2 regions of the Streptomyces sp. NPDC090032 genome follow, and region 2 is predicted to be linked to the other one. Evidence: riboswitches for the same ligand, from Rfam matches in the RefSeq annotation. Region 2 holds a riboswitch; the other holds the start of a gene.

Region 1 (14,719 bases), on a different contig from region 2:
AGGAAGCGTGCCGAGGCCAAGCGGGAGGCGGATGCGGGCGGGGCCGCCGCCGCTGACCCCGAGGCCGCGCGCCGCAGGGCCGAGCGCCGCGCCGAGCGGGTCACGGCGGGCGCGAGCGAGCTGGAGCAGCGGCTCACGGACCTGCTGCGGGGCGGCCTCGCCTCGGCCGAGCAGGCCGGGTACGGGATGTGGGAGGAGACCGCGGCGCGCATGGTGGACGCTCAGGCGCCCGGACTGGCCGCGCGGGTCAGGGAGTTGGGGTCGATCCCCTCGTCCGGTCCCGGCTGGCCGGTGCGGCTCCTGGAGGAATGCGCGCTGCTGCACCTCCTCGACCGCGGCTGGCTGCGCCGCGACCTGCTCCCCGCCGGACTCGCGGCGACGGTCCGCTCCCGCGTCGGACTGCCCGCGCCGGCGGACGGACGGCCCACCCGGGACCGGTGGCTGGTCCTGGCGCAGTACGACTCGGCGGACAGCCGGCTCACCACGCGCCGGACATGGCTGTACGGGACGGAGTCCGGCCACACGGCGCTCCTCCTCTCCTACGGTGCAGCGGGCCGCGCCCCGGCGCTCTCGCTGCCGGTCGGTCTCGCGCTGGACGCCGAGCTCTCCGCGCACGCGGGCGACGGTCAGCTCCGCGCCGACCTGGGCGAACAGTTCACAGCGCCCGCCCCAAGTGCCGTACGGCCCAAGGGGGCAGGCGTGGCGGAGGCGGCGGGGCTGTACGGCGATGCGCTGAGCCGCGACCCGTGGCTGGAGTCGTGGCCGGTGACGCTGAGCCGGGTCATACCCACCCCGGACCAGGCGAGCGGCGGGTGGCAACTGGCGGATGCAGCGGATGACTTGGAGCAGCCGCCGCCGGAACAGCCGCCCTCGAGGAGGCTTACCCCCGAGCGGCTGGCGCTCCCGATCACGCCGAGGGCGGCGTCGGGCGCCGGGCTGTGGCGGCTGGCCGCGCTGTCCGGCGGTGCCCCGGTCACCGTCTTCGGCGAATGCGGCCACCTGGGCTTCACCCCTCTCACGGCCTGGCCCGAAGGCCCGGGAGAGGCGGTGGCGCTGTGCTGACGAGCCGGACGACGCAGACACGAGAGACGACCAGGCGGACCCAAAAGCTGGAGAGGAGCGACACATGAACGGAGCTTCGACCGCGACGGCCACCACGAGCACGACGGCCACCGGTGACCCATGGGAAGAGCTGGTCACGGCCGCCCTGCTCGGAACGGACCGGCGGACGCCACCGGGCCACGCGCCCGGCACCGACGCACCCGCCGCGCTGCTCGACGCGGCCGCCGTGCAGACCGTACGGCGGCGGGCGGGGCTGCGGCCGGCACCGGCTGCCGCGCCGCCGGCACGGGCGGCGGACGACCCGCGGCCCCCGCTCCCGGCCCTCGCGCGACGCAGACTCGCGATGCTGCTCACCGACCGCCCCGGCCCCGGCGGCGGCCGCCGCGGAACAGCCCCCGACCTGATGGAACTGCTGCCCCAGTGGCTGGCCGGGGCCAACGAACAGGGGTACGCGGCGCCCGCGGATCTCCTGCCCGCACTCCTCGACGCGGCCCGCGGGCGTACCGATCTGCGGCCGCAGGCCCTCACGTTCGCCGGCCCGCGCGCACTGTGGCTGGCCCGGCTGAACCCGGACTGGAAGTTCGCGCTGCGCTCCACCCCCGGCGGCGGCACAGCGCTCCCGGCGCCCGAGGACGCGGACGACGTTCAACGCCTGTGGGAAGAGGGCCTGTTCGCCGAGCGGGTCGCGCTCCTGGCCACGGTGCGCGCACACAGCCCGGCCGCGGCGCGCGAACTGCTCGCGACCACATGGTCCGCGGAGCGGGCCGAGGACCGGCTGATGTTCCTCGACTCGCTGCGGTCGGGGCTCGCCGACGCCGACGAGCCGTTCCTGGAACAGGCGTTGTCCGACCGCAGCCGCAACGTCCGGGCCACGGCCGCCGAGCTGCTCTCCGCACTCCCCGGCTCGGCGCTCGCTGCCCGCATGGCGTCACGCGCGGCCTCCTGCGTCGCGGTCGACCGCACCCAGGGCGCGGCGACGATCACCGTCGAGGCACCGCACGAGTGCGACGCGGGCATGGAGCGGGACGGCGTCGCCGCCAAGCCTCCGACGGGCCGGGGTGAACGGTCCTGGTGGCTGGGCCAGTTGGTCGAGGCGACACCGCTCGACTGCTGGACCGCGCGCTTCGGGGGGCGCGCACCGGAGGAGATCGTCGCGCTGCCGGTGGCCGACGACTGGCAGGGCGAACTGCACGCCGCCTGGTGCCGGGCCGCGGTGCGCCAGAGAGACGCCGTATGGTCGCGCGCGCTCCTGGGCGCCCCCGCGTCACCGGACGCCGGAGGCCCCGGCGCCGTATCGCTGTCCGAGCGGGCGAAGCTCCTCGGCGCGCTGCCCGGCGGTGAGCGCGCCGAGTGGGTCGCTGGTTTCATCGCGACACACGGTCTGTCCGAGGCGTTCCAGTTGCTCGGGGTCTGCGCCCAGCCGTGGGCCGGGCCACTCGGGCGGGCGGTGGTCGACGCGCTGAACATCGCGCGGGACGCGGGCAGTTACCCCTGGAGCTTCAGCGGCGTCATGGGCCTGGCCGAACGCTGCCTGGACCCCGCCGAGGCGGCCAGGCTCGAAGGCCTCACCGCCACCCCGGACGAACCGGAGGACGCGGCCCCCGGCGCCGGCGGCTACTGGTCGGAAGCATTCCAGCGCCTGGTCAGCACGTTGCGCCTGCGTCAGGCGATGCGGGACGAGTTGAGAGGGGCGTCAGCGTGATGAGGACCCGTTGAGGGCCGGTGAGGGCCCGTTCTCCCCCGGGAAGCACCGGGACGGCACCCGGGAGAGGACTCGGGAGGGATCAGGCCCCGGCAGGCTGGCGAACGTTCGCGTTGACCCAGTCCACGATCGACGCCGTCGTCGCGCCCGGGGTGAAGATCTCCGCGACGCCCTTCTCCTTGAGCGGAGCGATGTCGGCCTCGGGGATGATCCCGCCGCCGAACACCTTGATGTCCGCGGCGTCGCGCTCCCCGAGGAGCTCGATGACGCGGGCGAAGAGAGTGTTGTGCGCCCCGGAAAGGATCGAGAGACCGATCGCGTCGGCGTCCTCCTGGATCGCCGTGTCGACGATCTGCTCCGGCGTCTGGTGCAGGCCGGTGTAGATGACCTCCATACCGGCATCGCGCAGCGCCCGCGCGATCACCTTGGCCCCACGATCGTGACCGTCGAGCCCCGGCTTGGCGACCACCACGCGGATCGGACCGGCTGCCACACCCATCACTGCCTCCATGAAGCGACTTCCACCCGATACCTGACCTGATGCGTACCCGGGGAGTGAACGAACGTTATCTACAGCATCCCGCAAGCGGCCGTTTCACGGTGCGGAGCGAGGGGGAAATCACACGTTGGGACACGTTCGCTGCGCGCCACAGCCGCCGCAGGCGGTTCAGAAGCCGCATACGGGGGCCGTCGGCGCAAGGGGAGCCGCAAAGAGACAGTCGCACCACACCGCCGCGGGCCGCGCGGCGGGCGGCACGGCGCATCGGCGCCGCGGTACGTACGGGATTTCCGTGACGCACCGCGACGATTACGCAGGGGAACCAAATGGTCACCGCCCGCGTACGACGCGCATCGTCGGCCACCTCGGCGCATGCTTCCCATGAGGGCACACGGGAGACAGAGCCGTTTTCCCGGGTGCCGACGGGAGGTCGGCCATGAAGGTCACAGGGATCCTGCCTTTTCGCCCGCTCTGTCAGCTGATTCCCGCCAGGTTGGTGTTCCCCGCCAGGCTGGCCGGAGTCTCCGTCTCTCTGCTGAAGGCGACCGCACTCGAGGTCGCGATCCTCGCCGGACATGTCCTCCTCTACCCCTCCGGCATCACCCAGGAGCGCCGGGACGCCCCCGCGCTGCCTCCGCTCGCCTACGCCCCCACACCGGAGGGCGTGAACGAGGGGGGCGAGGACGCCTCGCACCTGACTCAGAGCGCCGCCCTGCCGGGGCCCGGGGCCGAAAACGCCCACACCGACCGCAGCGCCCGGCTGCCGGCCGCACAGAGCAAGCCGCCGGTCCTCCTCATGCACGGCTTCATCGACAACCGCTCCGTCTTCGTCCTGCTGCGCCGCTCGCTCGCCCAGCACGGCAGGCACCACGTGGAGTCACTCAACTATTCGCCGCTGACCTACGACATCCGCACCGCCGCCGCGCTGCTCGCCCGCCACGTCGAGGAGATCTGCGAGCGCACGGGCCACGACCGGGTGGACATCGTGGGGCACAGCCTCGGCGGACTCATCGCCCGCTACTACGTGCAGCGCCTGGGCGGCGATCTGCGCGTACGCACCCTCGTGTCGCTCGGCACCCCGCACAGCGGGACCACGATCGCGCCTCTGCTGGACGCACACCCGATCGTCCGGCAGATGCGCCCCGGCTCGACCGTCATCGAGGAGCTGTCCCGGCCCGCTCCCGGCTGCCGCACCCACTTCGTGAGTTTCTGGAGCGACCTCGACCAGATCATGGTTCCGCTGGAGACGGCCTGCATCGACCACCCCGACCTGATCGCGCAGAACGTCCGCGTCACCGGCGTCGGGCACCTCGCGCTCCCCGTCCACCCGGCGGTCGCCGCCGGCATCCGGCAGGCGCTCGACGCCGTGGAAACGGAAGGAACGCGCGCCACCGACTCGGTAAGCGGTCTGACAGTGGCCTGACCGCGACCTGACCCTGGCCTGATCCTGCCTCCGGATCGGTCTCCGAACTGGCCAAACGTCGAACGATTCTCGAACGCAGAGCCAAAGCTCTGCCCACAGTCCGCCGAAAGACGGCCGAATGCCCGTTTCCTGCGAGCGGGAAACCTGCCGAAGATTGTCGAGCCCGCGTACCGCCGGGTACAGTCACCGCACTGCTCTGGCAGCCCCTGTTGTCGAGGCGAAAGAGAAGTTGGTGAACGACCGTCACCCGTCGGGGACTCAGACCTCCCCGGCCCCGGCTCAGGACGCCGACTACGCGCCCTACGCTCCGTATGACCAGCAGAGCGCGCAGTACGGCGACTACACCGGTTACGACGGCCACGCCACGGGCGGTTTCGCGGCCGACCCGCTCTTCGGCGACCTTCCCGGCGCGCAGAGCACCGGCTCGTACGACAGCAGTCAGTGGGCGACCGGCGCGCACCAGACGCTGACGGGGCAGGAACCCCAGCACCACGACCCGTACGCGGCACAGCAGCACGCCTCCGCGTACGGCACCGGCAGTTACGACACCACCGCCGCCTGGGGGACCGCCGCTCACGAGCAACTCGGCGGTATTCCGGCCCAGTCCGGACCGGACCATTCCGGCCAGTGGGACAACAGCGCGTGGGCCGACCAGACCGGGCAGTGGGACGCGAGTGCCTTCGGGGCGCAGGCGCAGGGATTCACCACGCAGGACGCGTTCGCCACGCAGACCTTCCAGGCACCGGCGGCCTTCGAGACCGGGACGTACGGGACCGGGACCTTCGACGCGCAGGGCTTCGAGACCCAGACGTTCGAGGCCCAGGCCTATGAGACCCAGACGTTCGAGGCCCAGCCCTTCGCAACACAGACCTTCGAAGCGCAGACCTTCGACACCGGCGCGTACGACGCCACCGCGTGGAACTCCGCGGGCACCGAAGGCGACGACAGCGACCTCGACGCCCGTCACGACTACGGGCAACCCGACGCCGCCGAGCCCGAGTTGAGCCACAACGACGGGCACACCGACGGCCTCAGCGACGTTCACCACGACAGCTACGGCGACGGCCTGGACGACGTCGAGGAGATCGTCGCCCGCGACGAGCGGCCCGCGCCGGTCACCCCGGCCCAGCGCGCACGCTCCCGCCGCCGCTCCCCCGCCAAGCGCTCCGCGCTGCTCACCGTCGCGGTGCCCTCGGCGTGCGTGATGGGTGTCGCGGGTGTGGCCGCGGCCTCCGTCGGCGGCATCGGCGGCGATGACAGCAAGGACACGACGGCGGCCTCCGCGCCCGACGCGACCGCCGTGAAGCCCTCCGTCGCCAACAACAAGCTCGACACCCAGCTCGCGGACCTCTCCGCGGACGCGGGTGACTTCGCCGACCGGGCGAGCCGCACCCAGGAACGTATCGACCTCAGGGCCAAGCAGCAGGCCGAGCGGAAGCAGGCGGCGGAGGAAGCGGCGCGCAAGGAGCGGCTGCGGCCCAAGTTCGTCCTCCCGGTCAAGCAGCACGGACTGAGCGCGTACTACGGGCAGGCGGGTATCAACTGGATGTCCGTGCACACCGGCATCGACTTCCCCGTCTCGTACGGGACGCCGGTGATGGCCGCGACCGACGGCACCATCCGTACGCAGTGGAACAGCGCGTACGGGAACATGGCGATCCTGACGGCGAAGGACGGCACGGAGACCTGGTACTGCCACCTCTCCAGCCACGCCGTGATGAGCGGACCGGTCAAGGCCGGCGACCTCATCGCGCACTCCGGGAACTCCGGCAACTCCACCGGTCCGCACCTGCACTTCGAGGTGCGTCCCGGCGGCGGCTCGGCCGTCGACCCGCTCCCGTGGCTGCGCAGCCACGGGCTCGACCCGACGTAGGGCCGAGCCCCGGCAGCAGTCCTCCGGCCCCCTACAACTTCTCCACCGGCGCGTACCGCAGCAGCAGGCGCTTCGGCTTGGGCTCGCCGAAGTCGACCGTCGCCTCCGCGTTCGTCCCCGTGCCCTTGACTCCGACGACCGTGCCGAGGCCGAACTGATCGTGCGTGACCCGGTCCCCCACGGACAGCGCAACGACCGGCTTCTCGGTCGCGCGGCGCGTGGCGAACGCCGGTGTCGAGCGCGAGCGCGACGACGAGAGCGACGCGGCGATCCCGCTCGCCGGTCCCGCCGACTTGGCGGGCGCCATGGCGCCGGTCCGCTTCCACTCCAGATGCGCGTCCGGGATCTCCTCCAGGAAGCGTGACGGCGGGTTGTACGAGGGCTGGCCCCAGGCGCTGCGCAGCGTGGAGCGGGTCAGATACAGCCGCTCACGCGCGCGTGTGATGCCGACGTAGGCGAGGCGGCGCTCCTCCTCCAGCTCCTTGACCTGGCCGAGGGAGCGCATGTGCGGGAACACGCCGTCCTCCATGCCGGTCAGGAAGACGACCGGGAATTCGAGGCCCTTGGCGGTGTGCAGCGTCATCAGCGTGATGACGCCGGAGCCGTCGTCCTCCTCGTCCGGGATCTGGTCGGAGTCGGCGACGAGCGCGACCCGCTCCAGGAACTCGGACAGCGTGCCGACGCTCGCCTCGCCCTCGGCCGCGCCCTCGGTGGCGCCGTCCGCCGTCGCACTCTCCTGCTCGAACTCCAGGGCCACGGCGGCGAGTTCCTGAAGGTTCTCGATGCGCGTCTCGTCCTGCGGGTCCGTCGACGACTGCAACTCGGCGAGGTAGCCGGTCCGTTCGAGCACGGCCTCCAGGACCGTGGCCGGGCCCGCGCCCGACTCGACGATCGTGCGGAGGTCCTCCATCAGCGTGTTGAACCGCTTCACCGCGTTCGTCGAGCGGGCCGCCATGCCGTACGCCTCGTCGACCCGGCGCAGCGCCTGCGGGAAGGAGATCTTCTCGCGCTGGGAGAGCGCGTCGATCATCGCTTCGGCGCGGTCGCCGATGCCCCGCTTCGGCACGTTGAGAATGCGGCGCAGGGGGACGGAGTCCTCGGGGTTGGCGAGCACCCGCAGATAGGCCAGGACGTCCCTGACCTCCTTGCGCTCGTAGAAGCGGACTCCGCCGACGACCTTGTAGGGCAGGCCGACGCGGATGAAGATCTCCTCGAAGACACGGGACTGCGCGTTCGTCCGGTAGAAGACGGCGACATCGCCGGCCTTCGCGTCGCGCGCGTCCGTGAGCCGGTCGATCTCGTCGGCGACGAACTGCGCCTCGTCGTGCTCGGTGTCCGCGACGTAGCCCGTGATCTGCGCGCCCGCGCCCGCGTTCGTCCACAGGTTCTTGGGGCGGCGGGATTCGTTGCGCTCGATGACCGCGTTGGCCGCGGAGAGGATGGTCTGCGTCGAGCGGTAGTTCTGCTCGAGCAGGATCGTCGTCGCGTCCGGGTAGTCCTCCTCGAACTGGAGGATGTTACGGATGGTGGCTCCGCGGAACGCGTAGATCGACTGGTCCGCGTCACCCACCACGCACAGCTCGGCGGGCGGGAGGTCGTCCGCGCGGGGCGGCTCGTCCTCCGCGCGACCGCTGTCGGCCGAGCCCACCAGCTCTCTGACCAGCGCGTACTGCGCGTGGTTCGTGTCCTGGTACTCGTCGACCAGGACATGGCGGAAGCGGCGGCGGTAGTGCTCGGCGACGTCCGGGAAGGCGCGCAGGAGGTGCACCGTCGTCATGATCAGGTCGTCGAAGTCCAGCGCGTTCGCCTCGCGGAGGCGGGACTGGTACATCGCGTAGGCCTGGGCGAGGGTCTTCTCGAAGCCGTCGGCGGCCTGGCCCGCGAAGTCCTCCTCGTCGATCAGCTCGTTCTTCAGGTTCGAGATCTTGGCGCTGAAGGACTTCGGCGGGAACTTCTTCGGGTCCAGATCGAGGTCCCGGCAGACCAGGGCCATGAGGCGCTTGGAGTCGGCGGCGTCGTAGATCGAGAACGACGACGTGAAGCCGAGCTTCTTCGACTCGCGGCGCAGGATGCGCACGCAGGCGCTGTGGAACGTCGACACCCACATCGCGTTCGCCCGCGGGCCGACCAGGGACTCGACGCGCTCCTTCATCTCGCCCGCGGCCTTGTTCGTGAACGTGATCGCGAGGATCTGGCCGGGGTGCACACCGCGCTCACCGAGGAGGTACGCGATGCGGTGCGTGAGCACGCGGGTCTTGCCGGAACCCGCGCCCGCCACGATGAGCAGCGGGGAGCCGCCGTGGACGACGGCCGCCTTCTGGTTCGTGTTCAGCCCGTCGAGGAGCGCCGCCGGGTCGAGCGCCGGGCGTGGGGCGCCGTCCCGGTAGTACGCGTCCCTGGCCGGGGGCACGTCGAACTTCCCGTCGAACAGGTCGTCCGGAACGTCCTCCGGAGCCGTGTCGTCCTCGGGCGGCGGCGGGGCATGTTCCTCACTGGCCTTCGAAGCCGTGAGGTCCGCCAGGAAGCTGTCGTCAAAGAGGCTGCTCATCGCTCTACGAGTCTAGGCCGCCCCACTGACACCCACGGCCGCCCCGGAAACTTCGCCCGACTTCGCGGACCCGGCCACCTCTCGTAGTGCGCGAATCACGCTCCGTAAGGGTTACCGGAGGTCACGAACAAGATTGCCGAAGGTCACGAAAATGTATCGGGCATATCGAACATCAACCTTCACAGCAGCCACACGAGTTGGCTAGCGTGCTCCGCGGGCCGCCCGTCCCTCCGTCGGCAACCACGCCGCGAACGGGTCGCCCCCGCTGAGTTCAGTACGCCGAGAGGCATGGAACCGGGGACCCACGACCTTTGGGGTGAATCGGCCGACGACCCGTCAGGGACGGCCGTAGGGCAGCCTTCCGAATATCCGCCCGAACCCGACAGCTAACCCGGTAGGCGGTCATGGGAAGGAGACGCGCCCCTTGGCGTCGCACCGCAAGCCGCGCACCAGGACAGCCGGTCCCCGCACGGCCCCCGTCGTCGGCATCACCACGGCGGCCCTCACCTCCATCGCCCTGCTCTCGCAGAGCGCGAACGCCGCCCCGTCCGCGCCCGCGAAGCCGAGCCTGGAAGAGGTCCAGAAGAAGGTCGACACCCTCTACCACCAGGCGGGCGTCGCCACGGAGAAGTACAACGCGGCCAAGGAGCGCACCGCCAAGCAGCAAAAGCACGTCGGTGACCTGCTCGACGACGTCGCACAGCGCACCGAGAAGCTCAACAAGGCCCGCCAGGAGCTCGGCACCTTCGCCGCGGCCCAGTACCGCACGGGCGCCGTCTCCGACACCGCGACGCTGCTTCTCGCCGACGACGCGCAGGACTACTTCGACCAGGACCAGCTGATGAGCCGGCTCACGAGCCGCCAGAAGAAGGCCGTCGACGACTACCAGACCGAGCAGGCCGCCACGACGAAGAAGCGCACGGAGGCGGCCAAGAGCCTTGAGACGCTCACCACTTCGCAGGCCACGCTCAGGAGCACGAAGAGGGACGTCCAGCAGAAGCTCGGCGACGCCCGCGAACTCCTGTCGAAGTTGACCGCCGAGGAGAAGGCGCGGCTCGCGGCGATCGAGAAGAAGAAGCAGGAGGCCGCCAGGAAGAAGGCGGAGGAGCTGGCGCGTCAGCAGGCCGAGGCGGAGGCCAAGCGCAAGGCGGCCGAGGAGACGCAGCAGAAGGAGAACCCCGGCACCGGTTCGGACACGGGTACGGGTACGGGTACGGGCTCCGGAAGCACCGGCAGCGGCTACGCCGCCAAGGCCGCGAAGGTCATCGCCTTCGCCGAGTCCCAGGAGGGCAAGCCGTACGTGTGGGGCGCCACCGGCCCGGACTCGTACGACTGCTCGGGCCTCACGCAGGCCGCGTGGAAGGCGGCCGGCATCTCACTGCCGCGCACGACCTGGGACCAGGTCAAGGTCGGCACGACCGTCACCACGGCCAACGCGCAACCCGGCGACCTGGTCTTCTTCTACGACGACATCAGCCACGTCGGCATCTACATCGGCGACGGCAAGATGATCCACGCCCCGAAGCCGGGCGCGAACGTCCGCGTCGAGTCGATCTACTACATGCCGATACACAGCGTGGTGCGTCCGGCCTGACCGCCTTCGTGGGGTTACGTTCGGGCGGTGCGCGGCCCGAACGCAACCCCACGCCCCGGACCCTCCTGGTCCCAGCTCCCGCCGGCAGCCGGCGCCGCCGTCATGGCCACCGGCATCATCTCGGTCGGCCTGCGACTGACCGGTTATCCGGTGCTGTCCGGCATCATGCTGGTGCTCGCCGCCGCCCTCTGGCTGCTCCTCGCGGCGGACTTCGCGAAACGGCTGGTGCGGGAGCGCGACCGCTGGCAGTCCGAGGCGGACACCCCGCCCGCGCTCACCGCGGTCGCGGCGACGGCCGTCCTCGGCACCCGGATCTCCCTGTTCGGATGGCAGACCCTGGCCGAGGCGCTCCTCGCCCTGTCCGTGGTCGTCTGGCCGGTGCTGATGATCAACGTCGTACGGCACTGGAAGCCGCGGATGCCGGGAGGCGTGTTCCTCGGCTGCGTCGCGACACAGGGCCTCGTCGTCCTCGCGGCGACGCTCGCGCCCGCGGTCGGGGCGCACTGGCTCGCGTTCACGGGAATGGTGCTCTTCTGGGGCGGGCTCGTCCTGTACTGCTTCGCGCTGCTCCGCTTCGACCTGCGCGAGGTGGCCTCCGGCGCCGGGGACCAGTGGGTCGCGGGAGGCGCGCTCGCCATCTCCGCGCTCGCGGCGTCGAAGCTCGTCGCGACGGGTCTGTGGAACGAGGACGACACGGACGTCCTGCGCACCGTGAGCTTTCTGCTGCTCGCGCTGGACGTGACCTGGTACGTCGTGCTGGTGCTGGCGGAGGTGCGGTGGCCCCGGCCGCGTTACGACATCCGGCGGTGGTCGACGGTCTTCCCGATGGGAATGACAGCGGCGGCGGCACTGTCCGTGGGCGCCGCCGCCGATGTGACCTGGCTCAAGGGGCCGGGGCAGGTGCTGGTGTGGGTCGCCGTGGCCGCGTGGCTCGCCACCCTGTTCGCGACGTTCAGGTCCGGAGCAGCACGCTGACTCGGGTCCCGAACACCGGCCGGCTCAGGTCCAGAGGACCGCGATGAAGATGTTCGCGGTGGTCAGGAGGCCGACGAGGCCGAACAGGCCCTTGTCGACCTTCTCGTCGTCCCGCTTCACGTACACGAGGCCCAGGATCACGATCAGCAGCGCGAGTTTCACGCCGATCTTGATGTTGTTGACGGTGTTGTCGTCCGCCTGATTCAGGCCCACGAGGACAACTCCCGTGACCAGCATGGTCAGCGCGCCGTGCAGCATCGCCGGGACGAACCGGGCCGTTCCCTTGCCCATCGCCTTCATCTGGGTGAGGAACCCGCCGAGGAGCGAGGCGATGCCGATGATGTGCAGGCCGACGAAGAGGTGGATGAGTACGTCCATGACGGGCGAGCCTAGCCGGGGCCTCACTGCCCCCATGAACCGGCCCGCACCGGTCCGCCGGCGGTCACATGCGGTCACACCCAGAACTCGAGGACCAGTTGCGGACAATCCGTCACCAACCCGTGACGGTCAGGTTTAGCGTCCTTCCTCAGGTGACCGGCATCCCACCCCCGCCCCGCTCAGAGGCGGAAGCCGGGCACCTACCGCCGAGAAAGGTCCGGCGGCGGCCCGCTCCCCCTGTGCGGGCCGCCGCCGGACGCGTAAGCAGTACGTACCGGAAGGACGTGCCCCTCGTGTCGGCAGCGCACCGCAAGCCCCGACAGCGCTCGCTCACCGGCCCTACGGCCCGCACCGCGGCGACCCTCGCTCTCGCCTCCGCGGCGACCGCCACCGTCCTGGACGGCGCGGCACACGCGGATCCCCGGCTCACCCCGAGCCAGGTGAAGGCGAAGGTCGACCAGCTCTACCAGGAGGCCGAGAAGGCGACCGAGAAGTACAACGGCGCCAAGGAGAAGGCGGACAGGGCCGAGAAGAAGCTCGGCTCACTGCGGGACGAGGCGGCCCGCAGGACGGACCGGCTCAACACCCAGCGCGAGGCGCTCGGTTCGGCCGCCGCCGCTCAGTACCGCACCGGCGCGCTCGACCCGGCGGTCCAGCTCGTCCTGTCCTCCGACCCCGCCAAGTACCTCGACAACGCGGCGCTCGCCGACCGGCTCGGCACGCGGCAGGCATCCGCGATCGGGCGCGTGCAGCGCGAACTGCGGCAGATCGACCAGCTGCGCTCCGAGGCGGACGGCCGGCTCGCCGAGCTGCGCAAGCGGCAGGGCGAACTGAAGAAGCAGAAGAAGACCGTCACCGGGAAGCTGGCCGAGGCGAAGCGCCTGCTCGCCCAGTTACCGGCGGCCGAGCGCACCGGCGTCGGCGCGGGCGCAGGCGACACCGGCACGGCCGGCCGCGCCTCCCGCTCGGACACCTCCCGCGAACTGCCGTCCGGCGCCTTGCCCAAGGCCCCGGACTCCCGCACGGCGGCGGCCATCGCCTACGCCTACAGCGCCCTCGGCAGCCCCTACGTGTGGGGCGCCACGGGCCCGAACGCCTTCGACTGCTCCGGCCTCACCCAGGCCGCTTACCGCGCGGCCGGCATCTCCCTGCCGCGCACCACGTACTCCCAGATCAACGCGGGCCCCCGCATCCCTCGCTCCCAACTGCAGCCGGGTGACCTGGTGTTCTTCTACTCGGGCATCAGCCACGTCGGTCTCTACATCGGCAACGGCAAAATGATCCACGCCCCGAACCCGAGCGCCCCGGTCCGCATCGCCCCGATCGACGAGATGCCGTTCGCCGGGGCTACACGGGTGGCGTGAGCCGGTGCGGGCCCGCCGGTAATGTCAGGGCCATGCCTAGCCGTGCGTTGCCGCCGCCTCCGCCCCCTGTCCAACTCCGTACGTGGCCGGACCGGCAGACACTGCTCACCGACCGCGGTATGGCCCTCCGCGAGCTGCGCAGGACATACCTCGCGGCGCACCGCCTCCTGCTGCTGTGGCTGTGCGGGTTCGGCGGCGTCATCGGCTGGTCCCTGCTGGTCCTGACGCTCCAGCTCATCGAGGACAAGGATCCGCTCGCCTTCGCCTTCGGCCCGGTCTTCGTGATCCTCGGCCTGGCGGCGCTCGCCCCCGCGGTCGTCGGCGTCGTGCTCGGCATGCGCCGCGACCGGAAAATTCGCGAACTCACCGATGCCTGGGTCGCGTTGGACACTGATCCGGCGACCGATGCCCGGCTGCGCGCCCCCGGCGCCAGTCTCACCTGGTGCCTGTCCTCACTCGTGCTGTGCGCACTCGGCCTGTGGGCGTCTCTCGGTGCGGCCGCGTACGCCGAACCGGGGCGGGACACCCACTCGGATGTCGCCCTCGGCATGGGCGCAGGCACCATCCTCTGGCTGACGGGCCTCATCGGGGTCAGGAAGGCGCTGAGCCACTACCGCTGGGCGGTGCGGAGGCCGAGCCCGGCACCGGCACGGGGCGGCACACACCGCTGAGGGCGAGCTCGCGCGGCGCGGTCAGGTTTTCACCACGGCCGGGCCTGGGGCCCACACCGCAATACTCGGTGGCCCGCCCACTCCCTCTTGCTCCGCTTGTCCTCTTGCCGCGACCGGGTTCGCGGTAGCGCTCGTCGGCAAGGAGGGCGACACCGCCCGCTGCGAACTCACGGCGTCGGACGGCAGCTTCGCGGGGGCTACGCGGGCGGCTGCAGGAGCGCGCCGCTCCGGTGCTCGTGCGCCATGTGGGCGTAGGCGCGGTCCGCCACTTCGGCCAGCAGTTCGGGAGTCGCGGCGCCGCACCGCGCGCGCAACTGCCCGGCGAACGCCTCCGAGTCCCGGCAGAGGGCGAGTACCTGCGTCACCTGGGCGATCAGCTCCGGCAAGTGCTCGGCGCAGTAAGGGTGTTCGCTCTCTATCCCCGCACGGACCGGGTCCTCTTCGTCGGGGAGAGCCGCTTCGAGCCAGGTCTCGAAGCCCAGCAGGCGCGGAAATCTCACCGCCAGCTCCCAGCCGGCGAGCGGGATCTCCTCGTACGTCGCCTCGGGTTCGCGGCACGCCATCCTCAGGAGCGTCGCCAGGTCGTTCATGAACTCGGGCACAGTCCGCTTCCCCGCCGCACGCCTCCAC
Region 2 (14,719 bases):
ATCATGGGCTTCGGTCATCCCGTCTACCGCACGGAGGACCCGCGCTCGCGGATGCTGCGGGGCATAGCCGAGAGGTTCGGCGGGCCGACGGTGGAGTTCGCGGTCGAGGTCGAGCGCCACGTGGAGGCGATCCTCGCCGAGCTGAAGCCGGGACGGGAACTTCACACGAACGTGGAGTTCTACGCGGGCGTGGTCATGGAGCTGTGCGGGCTGCCGCGCGCGATGTTCACCCCCACGTTCGCCGCTGCGCGGGTGGTGGGGTGGAGCGCCAACGTCCTTGAGCAGGCGCGGGATTCGAAGATCATCCGCCCGGCGGCGCGATATGTGGGACCCGCGGCGCCGGCGCCGGTGCCGGTCATGTCCTGAACGGGCCGGAGCCCGGCCCTTCGTGGGGGCCGGGCTCCGGTGACGAGAGGGCTACGCGTCCGGGATGTCGGCCTTGGCGCGCACCAGCGTCTCGCGGCTGACGATCACGATGCGCTCGTAGTCGGCTCGTGAGGCGTCGGCAGGGAGCTCGTTGTCGAGTTCCGCGGTGGCCTCTTTGCCGATGACGGCGAAGTTGCCGTCGCTCAGCTCGAATACATCTGGGCAGTTCGCGCCCGAGGTACTGCCACGGGCGTGCGGGGGCACACCGATGCGGCGCACGATCTTCAAGGGGTACCGGTCCTTAGGGGAGGCTTGCTTCCAGCAGGATGCCGACAGGCTAATGCGGCCCTCGAGGCCCGTGTGTCACGACGCCTGGGTTTCTTGGGGGAGCTGGAAGATGGCTCGCCCGTGTGAAAGGCGTCGCCGTGTTGACGGCCGCAAGATCAGGATGTCGACGGATCGCCGACCACCCACCACTCGTCGGTGTCCGCTTCCTCGAGCTCTTCGAGGAGACGGTCCGCGAGATGGCCGAGCCGAACTTCGTCGGACGAGTCGGCCAGGGTGGCGCGGTTGGGCCCGCTGGCCCGCCAGTATTCGCGAAAGACCGGACTCTGGAACAGATCGCGGAGGGGGCCGTGCACCTGTTCCTGGTCGATGAGGCCGGACTGCTCCAGGTGGAACAGGTTGACGTACCAGGCATTCGCATAGAAATACTGGCGCAGCTTGTCGAGCGGGACATCCGCGCCGTACGTGTTGATCACGGCCGCGAGGGACGGGTCGTCGATGGCCTTGACCAGAAGTGCCCAGTGCATGCGTTGTTGATGGGCCCGGGCGCGGCGACGCTGGGCCACCTCGTCCCGCTCCAGCTGCTCGGCACGCAGTCGCGCCTCCTCGCGGCGCTGCTGCTGCCTGGTGAGGGCCGAAGTGGCCCCGCCGAGAGCGAACCCCGCCAGCGCGGCGGCACTCAACGCCCATATCCCATTAGTCTGTGTGGCCATGTCAACCCCCGGTTCAGGCGACCGTGCGCCGGTCGTCGGGTGCGGGGCGACGGGAAAGGACCGGCGAGCGGTGGGCGGCGCGCTTGCCGCCCCCCAGGGTGCCGAGCGGCGCTGGTCGGCGGGGAGGCGGAGAGGAGGCGTACGGAAGTGAGCAGGGGTCGCTCGACCGGGCGCCATGCCTGTCGTGTGCCCAGCCCGCGACGCTAACAATCGTTCACTTCGCGGTGTTTCTACGCGCTCGTATCCTGGGGCGGCATTCATTCGTCGTAAGAACACCGGTATGCACGTCGGTACGAGACCGGCGTGCGCGTCGGTGTGAGAGAGGTCGCGCGTTGAGTCAGCCGAGGCAGGAGCTTCTGCAGCAGATCCCGGTCGTCGTCCTCGCCGGGTTCCTGGGCTCCGGCAAGACGACCCTGCTGAACCATCTGCTGCACCACGGCGGCGGCACGCGGATCGGTGCCATCGTCAATGACTTCGGTTCCATCGAGATCGACGCCATGGCCGTCGCCGGACAGCTCGGCGACTCCACCGTCTCCCTCGGTAACGGGTGCCTGTGCTGCGCCGTCGACGCGAGCGAGCTCGACGAGTACCTGGACCGCCTCACCCGGCCGTCGTCCCGCAACGGCATCGATGTGATCGTGATCGAGGCGAGCGGGCTCGCCGAGCCGCAGGAACTCGTACGCATGGTGCTGGCCAGCGAGAATCCGCGGATCGTGTACGGCGGTCTGGTGGAGGTCGTCGACGCCGTCGAGTTCGACGCGACGAGGGAACAGCACCCGGAGCTCGACCGTCACGTGGCCATCGCCGACCTCGTGGTGGTCAACAAGGCGGACCGGATCCCGGACGGTGACCTGGAGCGCGTCCTGGGGCGCGTACGCGGACTGTCGGGGCAAGCGGCGGTCGTTCCCGCGACGTACGCGCGCGTGGACCCCGAGTTCCTCTTCGACTGCCGGCCGACGCGCGAGCGGATCGGCCAGTTGTCCTTCGACGACCTGCCCCGGCACGACGGCGACAGTGCAGACGGAGACGAGCACGACGTGCACGACGGGCATCTGCACTCCGCATACGACAGTGTCTCCGTCGAGTCCGAAGTGCCCCTCGATCCGCGCCGGTTGATGGCTTTCCTCGACAGCAGGCCCGAAGGGCTCTACCGCATCAAGGGATACGTCGACTTCGGCGCGGCCGACGCGCGCAACAAGTACACCGTGCACGCCGTCGGGCGGTTCCTGAGGTTCTCGCCGGAGCCCTGGGCTCCAGGGGAGCCGCGCCTCAGCCGGCTCGTCCTCATCGGCGCCGGGATCGACGCCCCACGGCTGAGCAAGGAACTGACCGCCTGCGCCCAGGACGCCCCGCACACCTATGCCGACGAGCACGGCATGTGGGGCGTCCTGAGATACGTACAGGAGCCGAGCGACGTGGAAGGCGACGCGGGCTAGACCGGCCCCGCCACCACCGAGACCGTCTTCGCGAGGGAGACACCCGAGCCGTCGCGGCGCGGGTCGACCTCGGGCAGCTCGACCGGGGTGCCGTTCTTCTGTGCCGCGCGGGCCGGTGTCGGGCCCGCCCAGCCCAGGCTCAGGCAGTCCTCGCCCTTCAGGAAACGCTGGCAGCGCACGCCGCCCGTGGCCCGCCCCTTGCGCGGGTACTGGTCGAACGGGGTGAGCTTCGCGGTCGTCTGGACGGAGTCGTCGAGCGTGCCGCGCGACCCGGCCACCGTGAAGACGATCGCGTCGACAGCCGGATCGACGGCGGTGAACGAGATCACCTTGGCGCCGTCGGCCAGCTTGATGCCCGCCATACCGCCCGCGGCCCGGCCCTGCGGACGTACCTGCGACGCCTGGTAGCGCAGGAGCTGGGCGTCGTCCGTGATGAAGACGAGGTCCTCCTCGCCGGTGCGCAGCTCCACGGCGCCGACGATGCGGTCACCGTCCTTGAGGCCGATGACCTCCAACTCGTCCTTGTTGGTCGGGTAGTCGGGCACGACGCGCTTGACCACGCCCTGCTCGGTGCCGATCGCCAGGCCGGGCGACGACTCGTCGAGGGTGGTCAGACAGACCACCTTCTCGTCCGCCTCCAGGGACGACAGGAACTCCGTGACGGGCGCGCCCCCGGAGAGGTTCGGCGCCGAGGCCGTCTCCGGGAGCCGCGGCAGATCGATGACATTGAGCCGGAGCAGGCGCCCCGTGGACGTGATCGCACCGATCTCGCCGCGCGCCGTCGCCGGGACCGCGGAGACGATGACGTCGTGCTTGGTGCGGCGGGCGTCCTCGTCGTCCCCGAACGGGTCGGCGTTCGCCGTGCGCGCCAGGAGGCCCGTCGACGACAGGAGCACGCGGCACGGGTCGTCGGCGACCTGGAGGGGCACAGCGGCGACGGTCGTGCCCGCCGACTCCAGGAGCACCGTGCGGCGCTCGGTGCCGAACTTCTTCGCCACCGTGGCCAGTTCGGCGGAGACGAGCTTGCGCAGCTCGGCGTCGGAGTCGAGGATCCCGGTCAGCTCGTCGATCTCGCCGTTGAGCCGGTCGCGCTCCGTCTCCAGCTCGATGCGGTCGAACTTGGTGAGGCGGCGCAGCGGGGTGTCCAGGATGTACTGCGTCTGGATCTCGCTCAGCGAGAAGCGCTCCATCAGGCGCTCCTTCGCCTGTGCGGAGTTGTCGCTGGAGCGGATGAGGCGGATGACCTCGTCGATGTCCACCAGCGCGACGAGGAGGCCCTCGACCAGGTGCAGGCGATCCCGCTTCTTCGTACGGCGGAACTCGCTGCGGCGGCGTACGACCTCGAAGCGGTGGTCGAGATAGACCTCCAGGAGCTCCTTGAGGCCGAGCGTCAGGGGCTGGCCGTCGACCAGCGCCACGTTGTTGATGCCGAAGGACTCCTCCATCGGCGTCAGCTTGTAGAGCTGCTCCAGGACGGCCTCCGGTACGAAGCCGTTCTTGATCTCGATGACCAGGCGCAGGCCGTGCTGGCGGTCGGTGAGGTCCTTGACGTCCGCGATGCCCTGGAGCTTCTTCGAGCCGACCAGGTCCTTGATCTTCGAGATGACCTTCTCGGGGCCGACCGCGAAGGGCAGTTCGGTGACGACGATGCCCTTGCGGCGCGCCGTCACGTCCTCCACGGAGACCGTGGCGCGGATCTTGAAGGTGCCGCGGCCCGACTCGTAGGCGTCCTTGATGCCGGACAGGCCGACGATCCGGCCGCCGGTCGGCAGGTCGGGGCCCGGGACGAACTTCATCAGCGTCTCGAGGTCGGCACCCGGGTGCCTGATCAGGTGGCGGGCGGCCGCGATGACCTCGCCGAGATTGTGCGGCGGCATGTTCGTCGCCATGCCGACGGCGATGCCGGACGCGCCGTTGACCAGGAGGTTCGGGTAGGCAGCCGGCAGGACGGCGGGCTCCTGCTCCTGGCCGTCGTAGTTCGGTCCGAAGTCGACGGTGTTCTCGTCGATCGACTCCGTCATCAGTGATGTCGCGGGGGCCATCCGGCACTCGGTGTACCGCATGGCGGCCGGCGGGTCGTCGTTCCCCAGGGAGCCGAAGTTCCCGTGGCCGTCGACCAGCGGGAGGCGCATGGAGAAGGGCTGGGCGAGCCGCACCAGGGCGTCGTAGATCGACGAGTCTCCGTGCGGGTGCAACTTACCCATGACTTCGCCGACGACGCGGGCGCACTTCACGTACCCGCGGTCGGGGCGCAGGCCCATCTCGTTCATCTGGTAGACGATGCGCCGGTGTACGGGCTTCATGCCGTCACGGGCGTCCGGCAGGGCCCGGGAGTAGATCACCGAGTAGGCGTACTCGAGGAAGGAGCCCTGCATTTCGTCGACAACGTCAATGTCGAGGATCCGCTCCTCGAAGTCGTCGGGAGGCGGGGTCTTCGTGCTGCGGCGGGCCATCGCTGCTGCGGCTCCTTCACAGATGCTGCCGGGGCATGTACGAGAATCTGACGCGCACCATTGTGGACCGCCCCACTGACAACGCCGACCGCGACCCGTCCGTAGGGCGTTCGGTGCTCGCTCTCGGCGTACCCGGTGCGGGAACTTCGCCAGGCGTCAGAACGCTTGCATACAGTGGCAGAACTGGCAGCACATCTGCAGTTTCCGCAGTTTCCGCGATAGTTCCGCGATCGAAGGGACGTACATGCCCATGGGTCACACGGCCACCGCCGAGGCCGGCTCCGGCGGCCTGACAGCGACCGAGCACCGCCTCGCCAACGGCCTGCGCGTGGTGCTCTCCGAGGACCACCTCACCCCGGTCGCAGCCGTCTGCCTCTGGTACGACGTCGGCTCGCGGCACGAGGTCAAGGGCCGCACGGGCCTGGCTCACCTCTTCGAGCACCTGATGTTCCAGGGCTCGAAGCAGGTCCACGGGAACGGGCACTTCGAGCTGGTGCAGGGCGCCGGCGGCTCGCTGAACGGGACGACGAGCTTCGAGCGCACCAACTACTTCGAGACCATGCCCACGCACCAGCTGGAGCTCGCGCTCTGGCTGGAGGCGGACCGGATGGGATCCCTCCTCGCCGCGCTCGACGAGGAGTCGATGGAGAACCAGCGCGACGTCGTCAAGAACGAGCGCCGCCAGCGCTACGACAACGTTCCGTACGGGACCGCGTTCGAGAAGCTCACCGCCCTCGTGTACCCGGAGGGCCACCCGTACCACCACACGCCGATCGGCTCCATGGCCGACCTGGACGCGGCCACCCTGGAGGACGCGCGGACCTTCTTCCGCACGTACTACGCGCCGAACAACGCCGTGCTTTCGGTCGTCGGGGACATCGACCCCGAGCAGACGCTGGCCTGGGTCGAGAAGTATTTCGGCTCGATCCCGCGCCACGACGGCAAGCAGCCCCCGCGCGACGGCGCCCTGCCCGACCGGATCGGTGAGGGAGTGCGCGAGGTCGTCGAGGAGGAGGTCCCGGCCCGCGCGCTGATGGCCGCCTACCGTCTGCCGCAGGACGGCACGCGTGCGTGCGACGCGGCCGACCTGGCCCTGACGGTCCTCGGCGGCGGCGAGTCGTCCCGGATCTACAACCGCCTCGTCCGCCGTGACCGGACCGCCGTCGCCGCCGGGTTCGGACTCCTGCGGCTCGCGGGGGCGCCCTCCGTGGGGTGGCTGGACGTGAAGACGTCCGGCGACGTCGAGGTCCCTGTCATCGAGAAGGCCGTCGACGAGGAGCTCGCACGGTTCGCCGCCGACGGGCCCACTCCGGAGGAAATGGAGCGCGCCCAGGCCCAGTTGGAGCGCGAGTGGCTCGACCGGCTCGGCACGGTCGCGGGCCGCGCCGACGAACTGTGCAGGTTCGCCGTCCTGTTCGGCGACCCGCAGCTCGCTCTGACCGCCGTCCAGCGCGTCCTCGACGTCACCGCCGAGGAGGTCCAGGAGGTGGCCAAGGCCCATCTGCGCCCCGACAACCGCGCGGTGCTCGTCTACGAGCCGACGGACTCCGAAGAGGGCGACGAGACGGCCGGTGAAACGGCCGCCGAGACGACGAGCGAGACCGTCAACGAGACCGCAGACAAGGAGGCCGGCAAGTGACCGAGCTCGCGACCATGGACTTCCACCCGCAGCCCCAGGCCGGCACGGCCCGGCCGTGGGCCTTCCCCGCGCCCCAGCGAAGCACCCTCGACAACGGCCTGACGGTGCTGCGCTGCCACCGCCCGGGCCAGCAGGTCGTCGCGGTCGAGATCAACCTCGAAGCGCCCCTGGAGGCCGAGCCGGCCGGGCTCGACGGCGTCGCCACCATCATGGCGAGGGCCTTCTCCGAAGGCACCGACAAGCTCGCCGCCGAGGAGTTCGCCGCCGAGCTGGAGCGCTGCGGCGCGACGTTCGACGCGCACGCCGACCACCCCGGAGTACGGGTCTCCCTGGAGGTGCCCGTCTCCCGCCTGCCGAAGGCGCTCGGCCTGCTCGCCGACGCCCTCAGGTCGCCCGCGTTCGCGGACAGTGAGATCGAACGCCTCGTGCGCAACCGCCTCGACGAGATCCCGCACGAGACGGCGAACCCGGGCCGCCGCGCCGCCAAGGAGCTGTCGAAGCAGCTCTTCCCGGCCACCGCGCGCATGTCCCGCCCGCGCCAGGGCACCGAGGAGACGGTCGCGGCCATCGACACGGCGGCCGTACGCGCCTTCTACGACCGGCACGTGCGTCCCGCCACGGCCACCGCGGTCGTCGTGGGCGACCTCACGGGCCTCGACCTCGACGCGCTCCTGGCGGACACGCTGGGCGCCTGGACGGGGAACACGGCGGAGCCGCGCCCCGTGCCGCCCGTGACGGCCGACGACACCGGCCGGGTCGTCATCGTCGACCGGCCGGGCGCGGTGCAGACGCAGATCCTGATCGGCCGCGTCGGCGCGGACAAGCACGACCGGGTGTGGCCCGCGCAGGTGCTCGGCACGTACTGCCTGGGCGGCACTCTCACCTCCCGCCTGGACCGCGTCCTGCGCGAGGAGAAGGGATACACCTACGGCGTGCGGGCGTTCGCCCAGGTGCTGCGGTCGGCGCCGGACGGCACGGGCGTCGCGATGCTCGCCATCAGCGGCTCCGTGGACACCCCGAACACGGGTCCGGCGCTCGACGACCTCTGGAAGGTGCTGCGCACCCTCGCCGCCGAGGGCCTCACCGACGCCGAACGGGACGTGGCCGTACAGAACTTGGTGGGCGTCGCCCCGCTCAAGTTCGAGACCGCCGCGGCCGTCGCGGGGACGCTGGCCGACCAGGTCGAGCAGCACCTGCCGGACGACTTCCAGGCGGAGGTGTACCGGCGGCTCGCCGCGACGGGCACCGTGGAGGCCACCGCGGCCGTCGTGAACGCCTTCCCGACGGACCGTCTGGTGACGGTGCTCGTCGGTGACGCCGCGCAGATCGAGGAGCCCGTCAGGGCCCTCGGCATCGGCGAGGTGACCGTCGTCACGGGCTGACCGTGACCGGTGTGCAACGAGGGGCCCCGGTGGGCGAGATGACCACCGGGGCCCCTGTATGTCTGATTTGAACCGGTGGTTGCCTGTCTGCCCTGTGGCATGCGCTACAAAAGCCCGGTTCCGTTTGTTGATTGAAAGTTGCCCCGCTTAGCGTCGGTCCGGCTGTCCGCCAGATGTACGCCGCGCCCGTGGCACCGGACAGTCATCGCCGAGTCCCCCAAGGCGCGAGCCGGGGGAGCCGGGGACCCACCGTCCCTGGGGTGAATCGGACGCCCTTCCCTGAAGGGGGTCCGTAGGAGACCTTCCTGCTCCGAACCCGTCAGCTAACCCGGTAGGCGAGAAGGAAGGAAAGGATCAGCCACCCCATGGCGTTCACCCGTGCCACCGGGAAGCACCGTCGCCCTAGCCGTCTCACGCGCACCACGGCGCAGGTCGCCGGCGTCGCCGCGCTCACCACGACCGGTGTCCTCGGAGGCCTCGCCGCCCCCGCCCTCGCCGCCGACGACGCGGCTCTGGAGCAGACCGGCCTGACCAAGGCCATCTCCATCGGTGACTCCCTCGCGGAGCAGATCGACGCGCAGGCCGCCGCCCAGCAGCAGGCCGCCGACGAGGCCGCCGCGAAGAGGAAGGCCGAGGCCGCGGCCAAGAAGAAGGCCGAGGAGGAGCGGCGCAAGGCCGTCGCCAAGGCCAAGGCCGAGCGCGAGGCCAAGGAGCGTGCCGCCCGTGCGGCCGAGCGCAAGCGCCTGAACGCCTTCGTCCTGCCGGTCACCGGCTCGTACGTGTCCACCGCGTACAAGGCCAGCAGCGGCCTGTGGTCCTCCGGCAGCCACACCGGCATCGACTTCCACGCCGCCAGCGGCACCTCGGTCCACGCCGTGGGCGCGGGCACGGTCGTGGAGGCCGGCTGGGGCGGCGCCTACGGCAACAACATCGTCATCAAGATGAACGACGGCACGTACACGCAGTACGGCCACCTGTCGTCCATCGGTGTCTCCGTCGGCCAGACGGTCACTCCGGGCCGGCAGATAGGCCTCTCGGGAGCGACCGGCAACGTCACGGGCCCGCACCTCCACTTCGAGGCGCGCACCAGCCCCGAGTACGGCTCGGACATCGACCCCGTCGCGTACCTGCGCTCGCACGGCGTGAACGTCTGACCTTCGCCGCGTACCTCGCGAAAACGCACCGAAAGCCCCGGCTCAGTGAGCCGGGGCTTTCGTCGTTCGCGGCCCGCTCGTTCCCCGTGGCGCTGTCCAAAAAATATCCATGGATTGCGGCCTGACGTCGGAAATTCACGTCCCCTGGAATAGAGTCGCTGAACAAGCGAGCTGAACAGACGTCAATCGTGCTGTACGAGCGACTATCGACCGCGTTTCGCGGGGATTAAGGCGGAGGTCGGGTCATGCGTATTCCGGCGCACTCGGTATGCACGGCGATCCGCGACGACATCGTCTCCGGTGTCTACGAGCGCGGCGGCAGACTCACCGAGGAGGTGCTCGCCCGCCGCTACGGCGTCTCGCGCGTCCCCGTGCGCGAGGCGCTGCGGACCCTGGAGGCCGAGGGCTTCGTCGTCACCCGCAGGCACGCGGGCGCGTGCGTCGCCGAACCCACCACGCAGGAGGCGGCGGACCAGCTGGAGATCCGGATGCTCCTCGAACCGCTCGCCGCGGCGCGTGCCGCGCAGCGCCGCACCGAGGCGCATCTGAAGGTCCTGCGGGGCCTGGTCAGGCTGGGCCAGGAGCGCTCCCGGCAGGGCCGGAGCGAGGATCTGCGCTCGCTGGGCAGCTGGTTCCACGAGACGCTGGCACAGGCGTCCGGCAGTCCGGGGCTGACGGCGATGCTCACCCAGCTCCGCCACAAGATCGCGTGGATGTACACCGTCGAGCAGCCCGCGCAGCCGGCCGAGTCCTGGGCCGAACACGGAGCGATCGTCGACGCCGTGGCGCGCGGTGACGTGGAGCGCGCGCGGTCGCTCACGGCGCAGCACACGGAGCGCGCCGCGGCCGCTCACCGCCTGCGCGCCCCCCGCCCGGGTGACCGTGTGAGGACTTCGCAACATCCCGTCAACACAGTGGGGCTTCAGCATTAACAGGGGCGCCGTATACAAAGAGGACGGCCAATTTCGAGGGGTCCTATTTCCGCTGCCCCGGAATTCTGAGAACAGAACCTCGGAAAGCAAAAGGGTCTGCTCGGAAAATCCGAACAGACCCTTTATGTGGCGCCGTCTTCTGTGGGCAGGAGGCGGCCCGGAAGAATCGAGAGACCCGGTGCAGGGACCCTGACTAGACGGTCTCGGGAAGCTCCTCGAGCCCTTCCGAGACCAGCTTGGCCAGGCGGTCGAGCGCGGCGTCCGCACCCTCGGTGTCGGAGGCCAGGACGATCTCCTCGCCGCCGCCGGCGCCCAGGCCGAGCACCGCGAGCATGGAGGCGGCGTTGACCGGGTTGCCGTCGGCCTTGGCGATCGTCACGGGGACGCCGGTCGCCGTGGCCGCGCGGACGAAGATGGAAGCGGGGCGGGCGTGAAGGCCCTCGGCCCAGCCGACGTTGACGCGGCGCTCAGCCATGTGATGCTGCCCTTCAGGATTCTCAAGGTTGTCTAGACCAGTCTCCCACACCGGTGGACGTGCCCGATGTGAGCCCTGCATACCGCTGACATGAGCCCTGCGTACCGCTCATGTGGGCCCTGCCTGCCGCCCGCGCACGCCCGTCGGCCCTCATAGCCTGCCTTCGGCCCGCTCGCGCCGCGACCCGTACGACTGTCGTCGGCGCGCCGTACGCTGGGCCCATGCAGACCCCGTCGGACCGGCACGCATACCCCGCCCACTGGGAAGCAGACGTGGTGCTGCGCGACGGCGGCACCGCCCGCGTCAGGCCCATCACCGTCGACGACGCCGAGCGGCTCACGAGCTACTACGAGCAGGTCTCCGACGAGTCGAAGTACTACCGCTTCTTCGCGCCCTACCCGCGCCTGTCCGCCAAGGACGTCCACCGCTTCACCCATCACGACTACGTGGACCGGGTGGGCCTCGCCGCCACCGTGGGCGGTGAGTTCATCGCGACCGTCCGCTACGACCGCATCAACGCCCAGGGCATGCCCGCCTCAGCTCCCGCCGACGAGGCCGAGGTCGCCTTCCTCGTGCAGGACGCCCATCAGGGCCGGGGCGTCGCGTCCGCGCTCCTGGAGCACATCGCCGCCGTGGCCCGCGAGCGCGGGATCCGGCGCTTCGCCGCCGAGGTGCTGCCCGCCAACACCAAGATGATCAAGGTGTTCACGGACGCCGGATACACCCAGAAGCGTCACTTCGAGGACGGCGTCGTCCGCCTGGAGTTCGACCTCGAACCCACCGAGGCCTCGCTCGCCGTGCAGCGCGCCCGTGAGCAGCGCGCCGAGTCCCGCTCGGTGCACCGCCTCCTCGCCCCCGGATCCGTCGCCGTCATCGGCGCGGGCCGCACGCCCGGCGGAGTCGGCCGCAGCGTCCTCGACAACCTCCGCGACGCGGGCTTCACCGGGCGCCTCCACGCCGTGAACAAGGCGTTCCCCGATGGCATGCGGGACCTGGACGGCGTCCCCGCGTACCGCTCCGTCCACGACATCGACGCCGCCGAGGCCGTCGACCTCGCCGTCGTCGCCGTCCCCGCGCGGCACGTCCCCGAAGTCGTCGCCGAATGCGGCGAGCGGGGTGTCCAGGGGATCGTCGTCGTCTCCGCCGGATACGCCGAGTCCGGCAGCGAGGGCCGCGCCCGCCAGCGCGAACTGGTGCGCCAGGCCCGCTCGTACGGCATGCGCCTCATCGGGCCGAACGCCTTCGGCGTCATCAACACCTCGCCCGAGGTGCGGCTCAACGCGTCGCTCGCGCCCGAGATGCCGCGCGCGGGCCGCATCGGCCTGTTCGCCCAGTCCGGAGCCATCGGCATCGCCCTGCTCGCCCGCCTCCAGCGGCGCGGCGGCGGCGTGACGGGAGTGACAGGTGTGTCGACGTTCGTCTCCGCCGGCAACCGCGCGGACGTGTCCGGGAACGACGTACTCCAGTACTGGTACGACGACCCGGACACCGACGTCGCCCTGATGTACCTCGAATCCATCGGCAACCCGCGCAAGTTCACCCGCCTCGCCCGCCGCACGGCCGCCGCGAAGCCCCTCGTCGTGGTGCAGGGCGCCCGGCACAGCGGGATCGCCCCCCTCGGTCACGCCGTCCGCGCCACGCGCCTGCCGTACGCCACCGTCTCCGCACTGCTGCGCCAGGCGGGTGTCATCCGCGTCGACACCATCACCGAACTCGTCGACACCGGCCTGCTGCTGGCCCGCCAGCCCCTCCCGCGGGGCCCCCGCGTGGCGATCCTCGGGAACTCGGAGTCCCTCGGCCTCCTCACGTACGACGTCTGCCTGGCCGAGGGCCTGCGGCCGAAGCCGCCGCGGGACCTGACGACCGCGGCGTCCGCCGAGGACTTCCACGCGGCACTCACCGAGGCGCTCGCGGACGACAAGTGCGACGCCGTCGTCGTCACGGCGATGCCGGCGCTGGGGGAGTCGTCCGCCGAGGACGCGGCGCTCGCCGAGGCGCTCAGCTCGGCCGCCGCCGGCACCCCCACCAAGCCCGTCCTGGTGGTGCACGTGGAGCTCGGCGGCCTCGCGGAGGCGCTCTCCGCGGCCACCAGCACCGGCCCGCGCGCGCCCGCCAAGACCACGGGCGGCTCCCCGGCCGGACGCCCGCCCACGGACGAGCCCGCCCCCACGCCCGCGCTCATCCCCGCCTACCCCGCGGCCGAGCGCGCCGTCCGCGCCCTCGCCGAAGCCGTCAAGTACGCCCAGTGGCGGCGCGACGCGGCGGAGCCCGGCAAGGTCCCCGAGTACGACGGCATCGACGAGACGGGCGCCGCCGAGCTCATCGCGGCGTTCCTCGCGAAGGAAGACGACCCGCGCGGCGCCGAGCTCGCCCCCGAGGACGCCCGCGCCCTCCTCGCCCGCTACGGCGTCGACGTACGGCAGACCCTGCCCGCCCCCGGAAGCGACGAGGCCGCCGCCGCCGCCCGCACCCTCGGCTACCCGGTCGCCCTCAAGACGACCGCCCCGCACCTGCGCCACCGCGCCGACCTCGGGGGAGTGCGCCTCGACCTGGCGAACGAGGAGGAGCTGCGCCGCGCCTACGAAGAGCTGTCCGAGACGCTGGGCAAGCCCGAGGAGCTGCGGCCCGTCGTCCAGTCCATGGCACCCCGCGGCGTCGACACCGTCGTCCGCGCGGTCATCGACCCGGCCGCCGGCGCGGTGCTCTCCTTCGGGCTCGCGGGTGCCGCCTCCGAGCTGCTCGGCGACACCGCGCACCGGCTGATTCCGGTCACCGACCGGGACGCCCAGTCGATCGTCAGGGGCATCAAGACCGCGCCCCTGCTCTTCGGCTGGCGCGGCTCCGCGCCCGTCGACACGGCCGCGCTCGAAGAGGTGCTGCAGCGGGTCTCACGGCTCGTGGACGACCATCCCGAGGTCGTCGCCGTCGCCCTGGAGCCCGTCGTCGTCGCCCAGAACGGCCTGTCGGTCCTCGGCGCCTCGATACGGCTCGCCCCGCCGCCCGCCCGCGACGACCTCGGCCCCCGCACCCTGCCCGCGTACTGAGCGGGCCGGGTGAGACGAGCCCCACATACGGGTGATTTCCGCACCCGTCCACAGGCGCACCGCGAGCCCCCCGCCGGGCTTTAGGATGGGTCTCATGGCCAAGACCAGTACGACGACCCAAGGGCTCCGCGCGGCGATCGAGCGCAGCGGCTACTACCCGGCCCTCGTGGCCGAGGCGGTGGAGGCCGCGGTCGGCGGCGAACCCATCGGGTCGTACCTGGTCCACCAGGAGACCACCTTCGACTCGAACGAGGTGCGCAGGCACGTCACCGTGCTCGTCCTCACCGACACCCGCTTCATCGTCAGCCACACCGACGAGCAGGCCGCCGACACGACGTCGCCGACGCCGTACGCCACGACGTCCACCGAGTCCGTGAAGCTCGACCGGATCTCGTCGGTCGTGCTCAGCCGCGTCGTCGCCAACCCGGAGAAGTACGTCCCGGGCACCCTGCCGCGCGAGGTGGTCCTGACCATCGGCTGGGGCGCCGTCGCCCGCATCGACCTGGAGCCCGCGGCCTGCGGCGACCCCAACTGCGAGGCGGACCACGGGTACACGGGCAGCTCGACCGCCGACGACCTGAGCCTGCGCGTCAGCGAGACCGGGGACGGCCCCGACACCGTCCGCGAGACGCTCGCCTTCGCCCAGTCCCTGTCCGAGGCCACCGCGGCGACAGCGCGCTGATGGCCGTGCCTGCCTGGGAAGACTGGCAAGAAGTAGAGCCTCTCGCCGTCCGGTCCGCCCCCGTGCCCGAGTACGGCGCCGGCTCCCTCGCCGATCTGCTGCCCACCCTCGGCTCCCACCTGGGCGTCCCCGACTGCGCTCCGGCGATCCCCGAGCTC

The links. A riboswitch is a leader RNA that binds a small molecule or an ion and turns the genes downstream of it on or off. The one in region 2 is predicted to bind cyclic di-AMP.
Region 1: it holds a riboswitch for cyclic di-AMP, as region 2 does, so the genes downstream of both, ACIPWY_RS28520 (NlpC/P60 family protein) here and ACIPWY_RS09750 (M23 family metallopeptidase) in region 2, are expected to answer to the same signal.

The regions. Positions count from the first base shown of each region.
Region 1 covers NZ_JBIVFF010000012.1:142,056-156,774, forward strand. Annotated here, with positions in the region: gene ACIPWY_RS28490 (SWIM zinc finger family protein) at 1-1,062, shown strand, start outside; gene ACIPWY_RS28495 (DUF5691 domain-containing protein) at 1,127-2,764, shown strand; gene ACIPWY_RS28500 (cobalamin B12-binding domain-containing protein) at 2,847-3,263, opposite strand; gene ACIPWY_RS28505 (alpha/beta fold hydrolase) at 3,700-4,686, shown strand; gene ACIPWY_RS28510 (M23 family metallopeptidase) at 4,919-6,559, shown strand; gene pcrA (DNA helicase PcrA) at 6,591-9,107, opposite strand; cyclic di-AMP (ydaO/yuaA leader) riboswitch at 9,361-9,523, shown strand; gene ACIPWY_RS28520 (NlpC/P60 family protein) at 9,532-10,701, shown strand; gene ACIPWY_RS28525 (tellurite resistance/C4-dicarboxylate transporter family protein) at 10,804-11,676, shown strand; gene ACIPWY_RS28530 (hypothetical protein) at 11,701-12,054, opposite strand; gene ACIPWY_RS28535 (NlpC/P60 family protein) at 12,348-13,418, shown strand; gene ACIPWY_RS28540 (hypothetical protein) at 13,451-14,089, shown strand; gene ACIPWY_RS28545 (hypothetical protein) at 14,287-14,719, opposite strand, start outside.
Region 2 covers NZ_JBIVFF010000003.1:585,698-600,416, reverse strand. Annotated here, with positions in the region: gene ACIPWY_RS09785 (citrate synthase/methylcitrate synthase) at 1-366, shown strand, start outside; gene ACIPWY_RS09780 (hypothetical protein) at 418-654, opposite strand; gene ACIPWY_RS09775 (DUF6082 family protein) at 810-1,364, opposite strand; gene ACIPWY_RS09770 (GTP-binding protein) at 1,697-2,800, shown strand; gene ACIPWY_RS09765 (DNA topoisomerase (ATP-hydrolyzing) subunit A) at 2,797-5,253, opposite strand; gene ACIPWY_RS09760 (pitrilysin family protein) at 5,504-6,892, shown strand; gene ACIPWY_RS09755 (pitrilysin family protein) at 6,889-8,274, shown strand; cyclic di-AMP (ydaO/yuaA leader) riboswitch at 8,471-8,627, shown strand; gene ACIPWY_RS09750 (M23 family metallopeptidase) at 8,640-9,428, shown strand; gene ACIPWY_RS09745 (GntR family transcriptional regulator) at 9,674-10,360, shown strand; gene ACIPWY_RS09740 (HPr family phosphocarrier protein) at 10,554-10,835, opposite strand; gene ACIPWY_RS09735 (GNAT family N-acetyltransferase) at 11,057-13,879, shown strand; gene ACIPWY_RS09730 (DUF5998 family protein) at 13,974-14,561, shown strand; gene ACIPWY_RS09725 (nucleotide pyrophosphatase/phosphodiesterase family protein) at 14,561-14,719, shown strand, end outside.